One region of the Noviherbaspirillum sp. UKPF54 genome, then DNA from elsewhere that is predicted to be linked to it. Evidence: predicted binding sites of a transcription regulator. Region 1 holds the regulator's gene; the other holds the start of a gene.
What was found. Region 1 encodes FNR, which switches genes on or off when oxygen is low (the NO sensors DNR and NnrR bind a similar motif). Its sites were predicted from a motif close to TTGATNNNNATCAA; they were not measured.
Positions count from the first base shown of each region.

Region 2: a site for FNR is predicted at 1,822-1,835, ahead of FAY22_RS20185 (bacteriohemerythrin). Genes of this name have one in related genera too.

Region 1 covers NZ_CP040128.1:1,829,110-1,839,250, reverse strand. Annotated here, with positions in the region: gene ccoO (cytochrome-c oxidase, cbb3-type subunit II) at 1-121, shown strand, start outside; gene FAY22_RS08495 (cbb3-type cytochrome c oxidase subunit 3) at 124-306, shown strand; gene ccoP (cytochrome-c oxidase, cbb3-type subunit III) at 299-1,231, shown strand; gene ccoG (cytochrome c oxidase accessory protein CcoG) at 1,377-2,771, shown strand; gene FAY22_RS08480 (FixH family protein) at 2,788-3,327, shown strand; gene fnr (fumarate/nitrate reduction transcriptional regulator Fnr) at 3,796-4,476, opposite strand; gene FAY22_RS08465 (hemerythrin domain-containing protein) at 5,146-5,871, shown strand; gene FAY22_RS08460 (GAF domain-containing protein) at 5,885-7,222, opposite strand; gene FAY22_RS08455 (pyridoxamine 5'-phosphate oxidase family protein) at 7,219-7,716, opposite strand; gene FAY22_RS08450 (pseudouridine synthase) at 7,851-8,567, shown strand; gene FAY22_RS08445 (DUF1631 family protein) at 8,682-10,141, shown strand, end outside.
Region 2 covers NZ_CP040128.1:4,366,362-4,370,052, forward strand. Annotated here, with positions in the region: gene FAY22_RS20175 (chemotaxis protein CheD) at 1-216, shown strand, start outside; gene FAY22_RS20180 (chemotaxis response regulator protein-glutamate methylesterase) at 243-1,328, shown strand; gene FAY22_RS20185 (bacteriohemerythrin) at 1,358-1,762, opposite strand; gene FAY22_RS20190 (hypothetical protein) at 2,067-3,260, opposite strand; gene FAY22_RS20195 (hypothetical protein) at 3,500-3,691, shown strand, end outside.

The DNA of each region.
Region 1 (10,141 bases):
GGGCGTGCCGTATACCGACCAGGAGATTGCCGAAGCGCCGAAGGCTCTGGCCGACAAGACCGAGCAGGATGCGCTGGTCGCCTACCTGCAAGGCATGGGAACCCTCATCAAGGCGAGGTAATCATGACATTCGAACAAATGATCATGGATACGCGCATCCTGTTTACGGTGGTGAGCTTCCTGACCTTCATCGGGATCATCCTGTGGGCCTACAGTGCGCGTCGCCGCGCAGACTTCGAAGTGGCAGCCAACCTGCCATTCGCCGACGAATTCGATACGCAAGCTGCGGAGAAACAACATGTCTGATTTTACAAATAGCTTTTGGAGCGTCTACATTGCGCTCCTGACCCTGCTGGGTATCGCCGGCTGCGCGATCTTGCTTTGGGCGCAATCCAAGGCCAAGGTCGAGGTGGGGCCGGACGGCAAGGTGACGCAAACCACCGGCCATAGCTGGGATGAAAACCTGCAGGAGCTGGACACCCCGATGCCGCGCTGGTGGATGTGGCTGTTCTATATCACCATCGTGTTTGCGCTTGCCTACCTGTTCCTGTATCCGGGCCTGGGCACGTACGCCGGCAAGCTGGGCTGGAAGTCGACCGGCGCTTACGAGGAAGAGCTGAAGAAGGCGGACGCCGAATTCGGCCCAATCTTCGCAAAGTACCAGCAGCAGGACCTGAAGGCGGTGGCCGCCGATCCGCAGGCGCATGCCATCGGCGAACGCCTGTTCCTGACCTACTGCGCACAGTGCCACGGCTCCGATGCACGCGGCAACAAGGGCTTCCCGAACCTCACCGACAAGGACTGGCTCCACGGCGGCGAGCCGGACGTGATCAAGACCACCATCATGAACGGTCGTCACGGCATGATGCCGTCGATGGCGGCGGCGATCGGCGGCGACAAGGAAGTCGAGAATGTCGCGCACTACGTGCTGAGCCTGTCCGGTTCCGCGCATGATCCGATCAAGGCAGCCTTCGGCAAGGAGAAGTTCGGCGCCTGCGCAGCCTGCCACGGCGCTGACGGCAAGGGCAACCAGGCCCTCGGTTCTGCCAACCTGACCGACAAGATCTGGTTGTATGGCGGCAGCGCTGACACCATCATGGAGACCATTCGCAAGGGCCGCGACAACACCATGCCCGCGTTCAAGGACTTCTTGGGCGAAGCGAAGGTCCATCTGCTGGCGGCTTATGTCTGGAGTCTGTCCAACGACACTGGCGCTGTCGCGCAGAAGTAAGGGCGCCTAGCAGTAGAAAGAGAGAGCAGCCGTTGACCGCGTCACGAGGTGCGTTCGTAAGTGATACGATATGCGCCGCAGCGCGGTCCCGGCTGCTCAATCGCTTAGTATGAAGCCCGAAAAAATCAATCGTTGTGAGTCTGTAATGAGTGACGCTGCTCCAAAGGTATCGGTGATCAAGATGTACGCCGCTCGCGAGGAAATCTATCCGCGCGAGGTCAAGGGCTGGTATGCCAATTGGCGCTGGATTTGCGTATGGCTGACCCAGCTGGTGTTCTATGGATTCCCGTGGCTTTCCTGGAACGGTCGGCAGGCAGTGCTGTTCGACCTTGGCGCGCGTAAGTTCTATATCTTCGGCGTGGTGTTGTGGCCGCAGGATTTCATCTATCTGGCGCTGCTGCTGATCATTTGCGCGTATGCGCTCTTTCTGTTTACCGCCGTCGCCGGACGGCTATGGTGCGGGTTCTCCTGTCCGCAGACCGTATATACCGAAATCTTCATGTGGGTCGAGCGCAAGATCGAGGGGACGCGCAGCGCTCGCATGCGGCTGGACAAGCAGCCATGGACGGCCGAAAAGGTCGCCAAGAAATCGGCGAAGCACCTGATCTGGGGCGCCATCGCGCTATGGACCGGCTTTACCTTCGTCGGCTATTTCACCCCTATGCACGAACTGCTGGGCGAAGTGAAAACCCTCGGCCTCGGCCCGTGGGAATGGTTCTGGGTTTTGTTTTACGGCTTTGCCACCTATGGCAATGCCGGCTGGATGCGCGAGCAGGTATGCAAATACATGTGCCCGTATGCGCGCTTCCAGAGCTCGATGTTCGACAAGGACACGCTCACCGTCACCTATGACAAGGAACGCGGCGATCCGCGCGGCGCGCGCAGCAAGTCGGCTGCCAAGTCGAACCTGGGCGACTGCATCGACTGTTCGATGTGCGTGCAGGTATGTCCGACCGGCATCGATATCCGCAACGGCCTGCAGTACGACTGCATCGGCTGCGCCGCCTGCGTCGACGCCTGCGACTCGGTAATGGACAAGGTCGGCTCGCCGCGTGGGCTGATCCGCTATACCACCGAAAACGCATTAAAAAACCATTTCACCCCGCAGCAGATCCGGCAGCGCACGATGCGCCCGCGCGTGCTCATCTATACGGGCATCCTGGTGCTGATCGTGGCAGGCTTCCTGGGTTCGCTGCTCACACGCACGCCGCTCAAACTGGACGTGATCCGCGACCGTGGTGCGATGGGGCGTGAGGTGGAGGACGGCATGATCGAGAACGTGTATCGCCTGCAGATCATGAACACTGACGAATTCCCGCACAAGTATAAGATCAAGGTTTCCGGCATCGAGACCATCGCTCTGGCGGGCGCGGAAGAAGTGGCGTTGCCCGCGACCGGTTCGCGGGCCGTACCGGTGCGCGTGCGGATCGCCCACGGCAAGGGGCAACCCGGTTCGAACAAGATCATGTTCGAAGTCGAGTCGACCGACGGTTCGGATGTCGAAGTGAAGGAAAAGGCGGTATTTTTCGTACCGCGTTAAATGCAAGGAGATTGTGATGCAAAGCGCTGATCCGAGTTTGAAGACGGACGATGGTTCGCCCTGGTATGCGAACCGCTGGCCGTGGTTTCTGATGCTGGGTCCGTTCCTGGTGGTCGTGGCAGGCTGCTTCACCGCCTGGCTCGCGGTAAGTCGCCCGGATGCCCTGGTGGTAGACGACTACTACAAGCAGGGCAAGGCGATCAACCAAGACTTGCGGCGCGACCGTGTAGCGGCGAATTTGCACTTGAAATTGAATGTGCGCTTCGATCCGGCGGCCGGCAAACTGATCGGCCATATCGACAGCCCGCAGCGTCCGGTGACCGGCAAGATATCCATCCGCCTGGTGCATTCGACCCTGCCGGAAAAAGACATCGTGCGCGAGGCGTGGCCGGATAGTAATGGGAATTTCTCGATCGACTTGGCTTTCCTCGAGCAGGCGAACTGGCAAGTGCAGGTGGAAGATCAGGCGCGCGACTGGCGCCTGACCGGCGTCTGGACATGGCCAAAACAGCATGATGTCGTGTTGTCGCCTGACCTCGCGCCCGCCGAAGGATGAGGATTGGCGCGCCGCGTGCAGATCGGCTTGAAATCGAATATCGTATCAGGGAGCGTTCTCGATTATCAAAATCGATTCTCAATAATGAGAAAAGAGACGCGAGAATGCCAGTCTGATATGGCGTTTTATAAAGACGAAGCCGAAAGGAGGGTGGTTTGATGGCGCGGTTGATGATGGTCGTCTTGTGGCCGTCTTTTTTGGTCGCGATTGTCGCGGAAGGTTTTTTCTTTTCGCTATTTGATCCGCGTGACCTGGGAATGCTCGGAGTTCATCTAGACGTAAGTCCGATGGCAGCGTATACCGTAGGATTTTTCTGTTTCTGGATGTTTTGTGCACTGGCCAGCATGCTGACTTGTTATCTGGTCGGTGTGCCGAGTGAACGCCGACCACCCTTCTGATGTTTCTAAAAAAACCGGGCCTTGCGCCCGGTTTTTTTATCTCTAAGCGTTGTCCGCAGGCCCAAGCGCATCATGCGCAGCTCAGGGTGCCGGCGGCGACTGCCTTTAGCGTGTTCGGTTCGAGCAGTTCCAGTTCACGGTTGCTGACCTTGATCCAGCCGCGCTTCTTGAATTTAGATAACAATCGGCTGATGCTTTCGATGGTCAGGCCGAGATAATTGCCGATTTCCTCGCGTGTCATGCGCAACTGGAAGCTGGTGGAAGAATAGCCGCGTGCGGAATAACGTGATGACAGATTGCTGAGGAAGGCGGCGAAGCGTTGTTCCGCCCGCATGTTGCCCAGCAAAAGCATGACGCTTTGTTCACGCGTAATTTCCTGGCTCATCATCCGGTGAAAGTGATGCAGCAGCGTCGGAATTTCGGCAAACAGGCTTTCCAGCCGCGCGAACGGGATCTCGCACACCTCGCTGTCTTCCAGCGCCACGGCGTTGCAGTGGTGACGATCGGTGCTGATGGCATCCATTCCTAACAGTTCCCCGGCCATCTGAAAGCCGGTGATCTGCTGGTCGCCGCTGGGATTGATTTGGTGTGTCTTGAAATGGCCGAGGCGGATCGCGTACAGGTTGGTAAAGGGGTCGCCGACGCGATACAGGTGGCCATCGCGCGGGATGCGGCGACGGCGCCCAATGATCTTTTCCAGCTTGTCCATTTCGGTCGAGCCGAGCCCCGTAGGGAGGCAGAGCTGGTGCATGCCACAGGCGGAACAGCGTGCTCGCAAGTCTTGCGCGCTCGCGGCACCCGATGCATTGGAAGAATAGGCGGGATGAGTCATATCGGCAGAATTCATTCTATGCAGAATCATGTTCGCGCTCGCTGTAGGTTTTTAGGCGTTTTGGGGTTCGGGTCAAAATTGAGCCAGGTCAAGAATCCTAATGCAAATCCCGTACCAAGCAAGCAAAATCGTGGATTAACCGGTGCCATACCAAGGCAAATCATGCGGTGAACCCTGAACATCAAGGCGCCAAGCCAGAATGCGGCCGCAATGGATGTTCGTTGCTGCTACAACTGTCAAAAACAGGAGCAGCGTTCGACGCTCCTTTTGTTCCCAAAATCGGGAAGTCAACGCCGAGCGAGCCGACGCGATCCCGGATCAGGTCGAGCCCGGGAAGGACGAAGCTTATCAGTCTCTTTTGACGCATCGCAATATTTTACCGCTCCTCTCGTAGGTCGTGTGGTTGAAATATCACTTGTGATCGGTATGGTCTTTGGCGCGCGACGGCCACAAGGCGTGCTTCCGAACTTAAGGTTTTTTTAAGGTTTATTGAATGAAGTTTTAAGAAAACGGGTCCGGATAAGTCCGTAATCTAGGCCTGTCGTCAATTGAACTTCTTTTGCAACCGCCAAACGATCGGAGACCTTCATGGAACAGGCCATTTCCCCTTCCCAGTCGCACGCCACAGGTGTTGTTCAGCGTTTCGATATTTATGCCCACATTCACAAGGCCTTGCGCCTTTTCATGAGCGATACGCTTCAAGCGGTCGGCGCCATGGATGGCTCCGACGGTGGGGAAGTGGCCTGCGTCCTGGGGCAGGTCCGCGCATTGATTGTTTTCTGCGGCAGGCATTTGCAGCATGAAAACCAGTTCATCCATACCGCGATGGAAGCGCGCCAGCCCGGTTCGGCGTGCACGATCTCGTCGGAGCACGTGCATCATGAATCGGCGCTGGAGAGGCTCTCCACCCTGGCGAGCGCGGTCGAGGGGGCGCAGGACGAGGTGCGTTCCGGCGCGATCGCTGACTTGTATCGTGAACTCGGCCTGTTCATCGCGGACAACCTGGCCCACATGCATATCGAGGAAACTGGGAACAACGCGGTATTGTGGGCAACGCACAGCGATGAGGAAATCATCGGCATCGAGCAGGCGCTAGTCGCCTCGATCCCGCCGGACGAGTCCCTTGCCACCATGCGCTGGATGATTCCAGCTCTGAGCGCTCGCGAGCGCGCGGAAAAACTGGCGCTCATCCGCCGTCACGTCCCGCCGCCGGCGTTCGACGCGCTGCTGGATGTGGCGCGTGAGAACTTGAGCAAGCGCGACTGGAGCAAGCTGGCAGATGCGCTGGGAATCGAGGACCGGATGGCGGCTTAGTTAATAACACTCTCTATCCTTCCCGCAATTGGAGCGGACGATCGACGCACAGCCGGAAGCGTCCGCGCCCGGTTTTCTCGATGCGGATCGCCGCTCCACGCTCGGTCAGGCGGCGGCTGAGCAGGATCAGGCGCGCTTCGAGGTTGTCGCTGATGTCGGGTAGCCGCAAGCGCGAATCGAGGCGCAGTTCCCGATTGGTGAATTCGGTACGGCTCTTGTCGGCATATTCGCGCAGCAGAGTCCAGAAAATCGAACCGGCAACACCCTTGATCAGGTAGTCGTCATCCAGGAAAACGCTGCCATTTTCACGGTAATGACGTACCGTCAGCGGCATTCCCCCGACCGGCGTGGCCGCGGGCTGGACGGCCGGCGCGTCCTCGCCGGCATCCGCGGCGTTTTGCAGCAGTTGCGCCGCCATGCCGAGTTGGGCCGCGAGGGTGACCAGCGCATCCTCGTCGTCATAAGTGAAGCGCAAGTCGTGCGGGCTTTCGACATACAGCACGCCGAGCAGGCGCTCCGCGGCCGTGACCGGCACGGCGAGCTGGCTGCGCGATTCGCGCAGGCCCGGCAGCGGGATCTCGGTGTCGAGCGCGTGAGCCCAGTCGCTGCGGGAAGCGCTTTCGCGGATGGCGCGGCTGTATGAATATTCGGCGTTCATGTGGCTGATCCGGATGGGCGTGCGTTCCTGCGCCGCGACGCCGATGACGCCATGGCCGAGCGGTATTTCCGAACCAACGCCCGATGCTTCGTAGCCGCGGCTGGCGACGGTGTACAGGCGTTCGCTCGGCGCGTCGAACATCAGGATCATGGTGTAGCGGATGCCGAACAGCTGCTCCAGGCAGGCCAGGGTTTCTGCTAGAAGGCGTTCCAGGTCGCAGCAGGAACGCAGCCGCTCGCTGGCTGCGCGCAGCGCGGCCAGCAGGTTATGTTGCGCCGGTGGCGGCTGCACGGTTTCCCCCGGAACGCGTTCGATATCGTGCACGCGAAAGACATCGGCTCCCAGCAGCCGGAACACGCCTCCCATCCCGGTATGGGAGGCGATGCCGGCCAGCTTGGCCTTCATGCTGGCAAAGAGCGGGCCAGCGATTTCGGTGCGCAGGTATTCGATCGACAGCCGGTATTGCGCGCCGCTCAGCGGATTGATGAGCGACAGCATGGCATGCGGGTTAGCCATGAGGTTTTGCCGCGTCTTGTTGAAGAACTGGTAGGAGAGCGCGATGTGCTCGCTGTCGATGAACTGCACCTGCGACAAGTAGGCGACATTGGGCACGCCTTGCGGCGAGGCGGTGGCGATCGTGCCCGGGATGACGCTTTCGAGGCATTCGCGGATGGCGTCGAGCTTGGTCTTCATGTGCCGGCCTTCAACGGTGCGCCTGCCTGCGGGCCGGGTGTCTGCGAATACGCCTCCGATGGCACGAATCTGAGCGCGACGATATCGGCTTGCCGGTGCGACAGCAGGGTGCGCACCATCACCGGGTCGAATCCGAGCGGCGCCAGCTCGCGCACGAACGCTTCGCGATAGGCCTGTACACACTCCCATTCTCCTTCCAGCAAGCCGTCGACGATGGCACCGGCGCCCTTGAGCTGAACGGTGCGATGCGTCGACGGCTCGCTGAACACCACTGCAACGGCGCCGTTGTCGCGGACGCAGCCGAGCAATTGCGCGGCCTGGATGGCCGAAAGGTAGATCGTCACCAGCGGCCGGTCCTCGGTTACATGGCAGCCTATGGCGCGCACCAGGGCTGGCTTGCCGCTGCGGTCGCAGGCCGCAACGGAAATGCCGACCGCACCTTGGATGAAGGCGACGTGGCTGGCGTCGATCAGCGGCGCGGGAGCAGGCGGCATGGCGGTGGAAAAAATAGTAAAAAGACAATTCTGGTGTTTCGCAAATGATACCTGCCGCGTGGCCCAGCGTCACCGGATACATCAATCTGCCGCCAGCGACGATCCGCGCGGAATGTTTCTGGTAGAGTTCGCCCATGAGTAAACTGACACTGGACCGCATCCTGCAATCGCAGGGATTCGGCACCCGCAAATGGTGCCGCGCATTGGTGGCCGACGGCGAAGTGACCGTCGACGGCAACACCGTCACCGATTATCGTGCCGCATTCGATACGGCCGGACTGCATTTCGAGGTATTCGGCGAACGCTGGGAGTACCGCGAACACGTCTATATCGCACTGAACAAGCCTGCCAACTTTGAATGCTCGCGCAAGCCGAGCCATCATCCGGGCGTGCTAACGCTGTTGCCGGAGCAGTTCAGCTGGCGCGACGTGCAGCCGGTAGGCAGGCTCGATCACGATACGACCGGCTTGCTGCTGCTGTCGGACGACGGCGCCTTCATCCACGCGCAATCGTCGCCGAAGCGCCACGTCCCCAAGCTGTATCTGGCAACGACTGCGGACCTGGTGACGCAGGGCCTGGTCGAGCGCCTGCTGGCTGGCGTGCAGCTGCATGACGAGCCCGCGCCGCTGGCCGCGCAGAGCTGCCGTGCGGTGGGACCGAACCAGCTGGAAATCGTGCTTGAACAGGGCAAGTATCACCAGGTCAAGCGCATGCTGGCCGCCGCCGGCAATCACTGCGCGGCGCTGCAGCGCACCGCAGTCGGCACGCTGACGCTGGACATGCTCGGCCTTGCGGAGGGCGAGTGGACCTACCTCGATGCACAGCAGATGGACTTGCTGGCCCCTGCGTAAACGCATTCCATGCACGGAACTTGGGGCGAAAACCGTCTCTGTTCCGTGAGTGGCAAGCTGCTTTGGCGCCATGATTTGCGCATAAGATATAACATTTGTACCCCGGCTTTATCCATGGCAGACACTGAATACAAACGGCTGCTCGATTCCGCGAAGGACCGCGCTTTTTTCGGATTTCTGGCGCTGATCCAGCGTGCCATGCAGGATGCGGACAAGGCGGCCGGCACCCAGCAGGCGGCGGCCTCCGGCCTCAGCCAAAGTGCGCTGATGTCGTTACGGCATTTCTTGCGCCAGGACAGCAGCGTCTTGCTGCGGCGCGTCGAGACCTTGCTGCGCACCTACCTGGACCGCGCGATGCAAACCATGTATGTCGACCTGCGTCCCGGCTTGCACAATGTGACGGCGGACGATTTATCGCTGATCGACGACGAGGCGGTCAACCTCCAAATCGAGGTCGGGCGCCTGGCGCAGCGCATGCGCGACGCGGACGCGGAAGGCATCGGCCGCCTGAATGTCATCATTTCGCAGATGCATGGTCACCACGATGCCAAGGAGCGCGAAAATCCATTCCGTCCCTACCTGCTGGCGCGCGTGCTGTACGAGGCGGTGCGCGATACGGTCGGAGACGAGGCGAAGGTGCGCTTGCTGTTCGAGCATCTGGCCGAAGCGCTGCTTCCGCATCTGCCCGGCTATTACGGCGCGATCAGGCAGGTGTTCGAATCGTCCGGCGTGCATGGGAAATTCATTGCCCAGCAATCGCGGGCCGCGCATTTCCAGCGCTATTACGGCGCGCCGGCAGCGGGCGCGTCCGCGCAGTTCGCCTCGCGCGTCATTCCGGAGCTGCAGCGCATGGTCGAGGTGTTGCAGCAGAACGCCTCAGCACACGATATCGCCGGCGGCCAGACCGTGCATGACATGATCCGCGCCATGCTGGGCGCCGCCCGGCCTGCGCCGCGTGGCGCCGCCGGCACGGCACGGAGCGGCATGGTCGATGCCGCGGGCCAGGGCTCAGCTTCCCTGGCGGCCCGGCTTGGCGAGTACCAGAAAAAGGTGGCGCAGGGCGAAGCGATCGATGCCGGCCGGGCGCAGGAGCGCAACCAGCTGTTCGTGTTGCGCGACGGGCTGGCGCCCGGGACGGTATCGGCCGAGGATCGCATGACCATGGAAGTGGTTGCGATGTTGTTCGAATTTATCCTGGAGGACGAGCAGATTCCTGTCCGGCTGCGGGATCGTATCGGACGCCTGCAAGTCCCGATTCTCAAGGCGGCTTTGCTCGATCCTACGCTCATGCACGACGAGGCCCATCCGGCGCGCCAGCTGCTGAACCGACTGGCGTCGGCGGCGGTTGCGGCCGACCCGTTGGGCAAGGAGGGGCGCGAACTCACCGGCGAAATCGAGCGCATCGTCGATCATATCCTGCGCGGCTTCGACCGAGACATGGCGATCTTCGCCGCCAGCCTGAAAGGTTTCGAATCCTTCCTCGCGCAGCACTTGCGCCAGGATCACGCCCACACCGCGCCAGGCGTCGAGGCAGTGGAGATGGCGGAAAAGATCAGCATCCTTCTGACCAATAT
Region 2 (3,691 bases), 2.2 Mb from region 1:
CAGGGCAAGGTCTTCGGCGGCGGCGACATGTTCCCGGGGAATATGCGGACCGCCGGGATCAACGTGGGTAAGAAAAACGGCGTAATGGCGCGCGACCTGTTGTATTCGCACGGCATTTCCATCGTGTCCGAAAGCCTGTTCGGCGTCGGTCACCGCCAAATCATTTTCGATGTAAGCAGCGGCAACGTCTGGTCGCGCCAGATCAAGCCTGCCTGAAGCAACCTGTAGAAGAGATACTGCGCATGGACAGCATCAAAGTATTGGTCGTGGACGATTCCGCCGTGGTGCGCCAGGTAATGACCGCCTTGCTCGATGCCGCGCCCGGCATCAAGGTTATCCACGCGGTGGCCGACCCGCTTTTGGCGATGGAACGCATGAAGATGCAGTGGCCGGACGTGATCGTGCTGGACGTGGAAATGCCGCGCATGGACGGCATCACCTTCCTGAAGAAGATCATGAGCGAGCGCCCCACGCCGGTGGTGATCTGCTCGACGCTCACCGAAAAGGGGGCGCAAACGACGATGGAGGCGCTGGCCGCCGGGGCGGTGGCGATCATCACCAAGCCCAGGCTCGGGCTCAAGCAGTTCCTGAACGACAGCACCGATGAGTTGATCGGCGCCGTGCGCGCCGCCGCCCGCGCCAATGTGAAACGGTTGGTCTCGCGCCAGCATGCGCCATTGCCGGTGGTGGCCAAGCACAGCGCCGACGTGATCCTGGCGCCCGCCGACGGCAACGCGATGACGCAGACCACCGAGCGGGTGGTGGCGATAGGCACTTCCACCGGCGGCACCCAGGCGCTGGAAGAAGTGCTGACTGCGCTGCCGCGCGTGTCGCCGGGGATCGTGATCGTGCAGCACATGCCGGAAAAATTCACCGCCGCCTTTGCTGACCGCCTCAACAGCATCTGCCAGATCGAGGTCAGGGAAGCGCAGAACAACGACCGAGTGCTGCCGGGCCGCGCGCTGATCGCCCCCGGCGGCAAGCACATGCTGATGCGCCGCAACGGCGCGCAGTACTACGTCGAAGTGGTCGACGGCCCGCTGGTCAACCGGCACCGGCCCTCGGTCGATGTGCTGTTCCGCTCGGTGGCGAAAGCGGCCGGCGCCAACGCGCTGGGCGTCATCATGACCGGCATGGGCGACGACGGCGCGGCCGGCCTCCTGGAGATGAAAAAGGCCGGCGCGCGCACCGTGGCGCAGGATGAGCAGAGTTGCGTGGTGTATGGCATGCCGAAGGAAGCGGTCAAGCGCGGCGCGGTGGAAAAGACCGTGCCCCTGAACGCGATCGACAAGGAAATTCTTCAGCAGCTGGCGAAGTTCGCCGGGTGACGGCGGCCGGGGGTTGCGCCGGCCTGGGCTTACGCCGCAGCCTGTTTGAGGGCGGAGGCAAGCAGCTTGTCCGTCTTCATGATGTGGTTGATCAGCCAGTTGCGCAGGAAGCCGGATACCTGAACGGACAGCATGCCGTTGCCGGCATTGAATTTCGCCTGTAAATCGACCACCTCCTTGATCAGCTTGTCGTGTTCCTGCTTGTGCGCGGCGAAGTCGGCATAGCGGATTTTTTGCATGTGGTCTTCTTCACGCTTGAAGTGTTCGCGCGTATAGCGGATCAGTTCGTCGAGGATTTTTCCCAGGATATTCTTGCCCTGGCCTTGCGCCATGGCTTCGTGAAGCTGATTTAACAGGCTGATGAGCTTTTGATGGTCGCTATCGATAAATGAATTTCCGACCTGTAATTCATCAGTCCATGCAAAGTACGCCATATCTTTCTCCATGTTGAGCGATTTCACACCCGGCATCGGATCAAGAATCCGGGCTTTTCTTGACTAAAATCAAGCGGAAGTGACAGTACGCGACCTTGGAAGAGGGAAAAACCCCCTGTTTATGGGATATCCGGAAATGCTTGACTCATGTCAAGACGCTTGATGCGGGAGCCAAGGGCATGCGCTTTCAAGGGCGCGGTCCAAGAGGGAGGAAGTGAGCACACCCCTGACTGGCTGCATCGAACAGGCAAGCCAGGGATTGAATGCGCGCTTGCCGGCGCTTGTGATAAACGCGTGCCAAGCCTTAATCGGCGTTGCCCGCCTCGCCGGGCTTGCCGGCGATCAGGATCGGCGCACCGGAGGCAGTCAGCCGATAGATCGCCTGGTCGAATGGATCGGCGAGGTACAGGTTGCTATTCTTGTCCGCCGCAATGCCGGGATTGACGGCAAAATCGGCCGCAATCTGGCGCGGCGTGTCATCCCCGTTGGGAAAGCCGTTCAAGACGGTGGTCACCGTTCCATCCGCTGCCAGCTTGCCGACCTTCATCGCGGTCGCGAGCAGGCTGCCAGCCGTGGTTGCCGTGCCATAGCGGGCGCCTGTCAGAAAGAGGTTTCCTGTCGCATCGAAGGCCATTTTCCCGGATACGTAAATGTCGTCGACCGGCCGGTGCACGACGCCTGGCGACGGTGCGTTCGCCTCCGATTGTGCCGACAGCGGTACGAGGTCGACATGGCTCACGTTGATGCCGCTGCCGTCGGCGGAAACCGCCGGGCCGCCCGCGGCAGAAACGCCGACGGCCAGGTTCCCCGCGGCGTCGCTGGCGATATGGGTGACGCTGCCGAAAGAGTTGACGTAGTACACGCCGGTTTCCGAATTGTCTGCGTTGAGGCGGCTGATCCGGAAGATATTCCTGTACTCCAGCAGCACATAAACGCGTTCCTGGCCATCGATGGCAATGTCGAGCGGAGCATAGCTTCCCGGCGATTGTGGGTAGCTTTTTACCAGCGTCTTGCCGCCATCGGCCCCGACCTTGTAAATATCGGTGCCGGTCAGAATGAATAATTGCCCGGAGGGGCTGATGGCCAGCGTGGTCCTGGCGGCATAGCTGCCGGGAAGCGTGCTGACATCGCCATTGGCGGCGATCTTGCGCACAGCCTGGTTGCCGCGGTCCATCACGAACAGGTTGCCTGCATTGTCGGCCACGATATCGCTCGGCAAGTTGAACCGCGCCGTGGCATCCAGCTGAAACGCGGTATTCTCGGTGGCGGAACCGCTGTTGCCGGCGGGCGTCGATCCGGCTTGCGGGCTCGACGGCTGGGTGCCGGTGGTGTCGCCCCCACTTCCGCTGGGTGTCGAACCCGGCGCGGCAGGCGTGTTGCCGCTGCTGCTGGTGCCGCCGCCGAATGGTCCGGCCGGTGTTGAATCGCCACCGCCGCCGCACGCGGCCAGTAGGAGGGCAAGGGAGATGGATATCGCTTTTCTGGCGTGAAGCGGCATGGGGACCTCGCTGGCTGGAAGCTTGCTGGTAATGGCAGCGCATTGCAGGTAACTGCAGCCCGGCAGGAAAACGAGTTCGCATCCCCGAGCATCAGTTCAGACGATGAACAGGCTTCGGTGTTCGCGGACTATTCCCGCTGCATGACTCCGCGTTGGGATAAATCAATCCAATTTCCCGGAAACTTTTTCGTGCGATGGACAACCTGAACAAGCAAGCCCATCTCTCCGACAAAGACTCCATGAAAGCGCTCATACGCCTGTCTGTGGTCATCTACACCGTCATCACCGTCTTCTTCGTCGGCGCCGCCCTGGTGCTAATCGTCATCAGCGCCAACACCGGGTGGCATGCCTTGCAGCAGGACGGCCTGAGCCCGCAAGGCGCGATGGGGGTGATCGAGGCGGTCGGCCTGCTGGCGGTGGCCGTGGTGGCG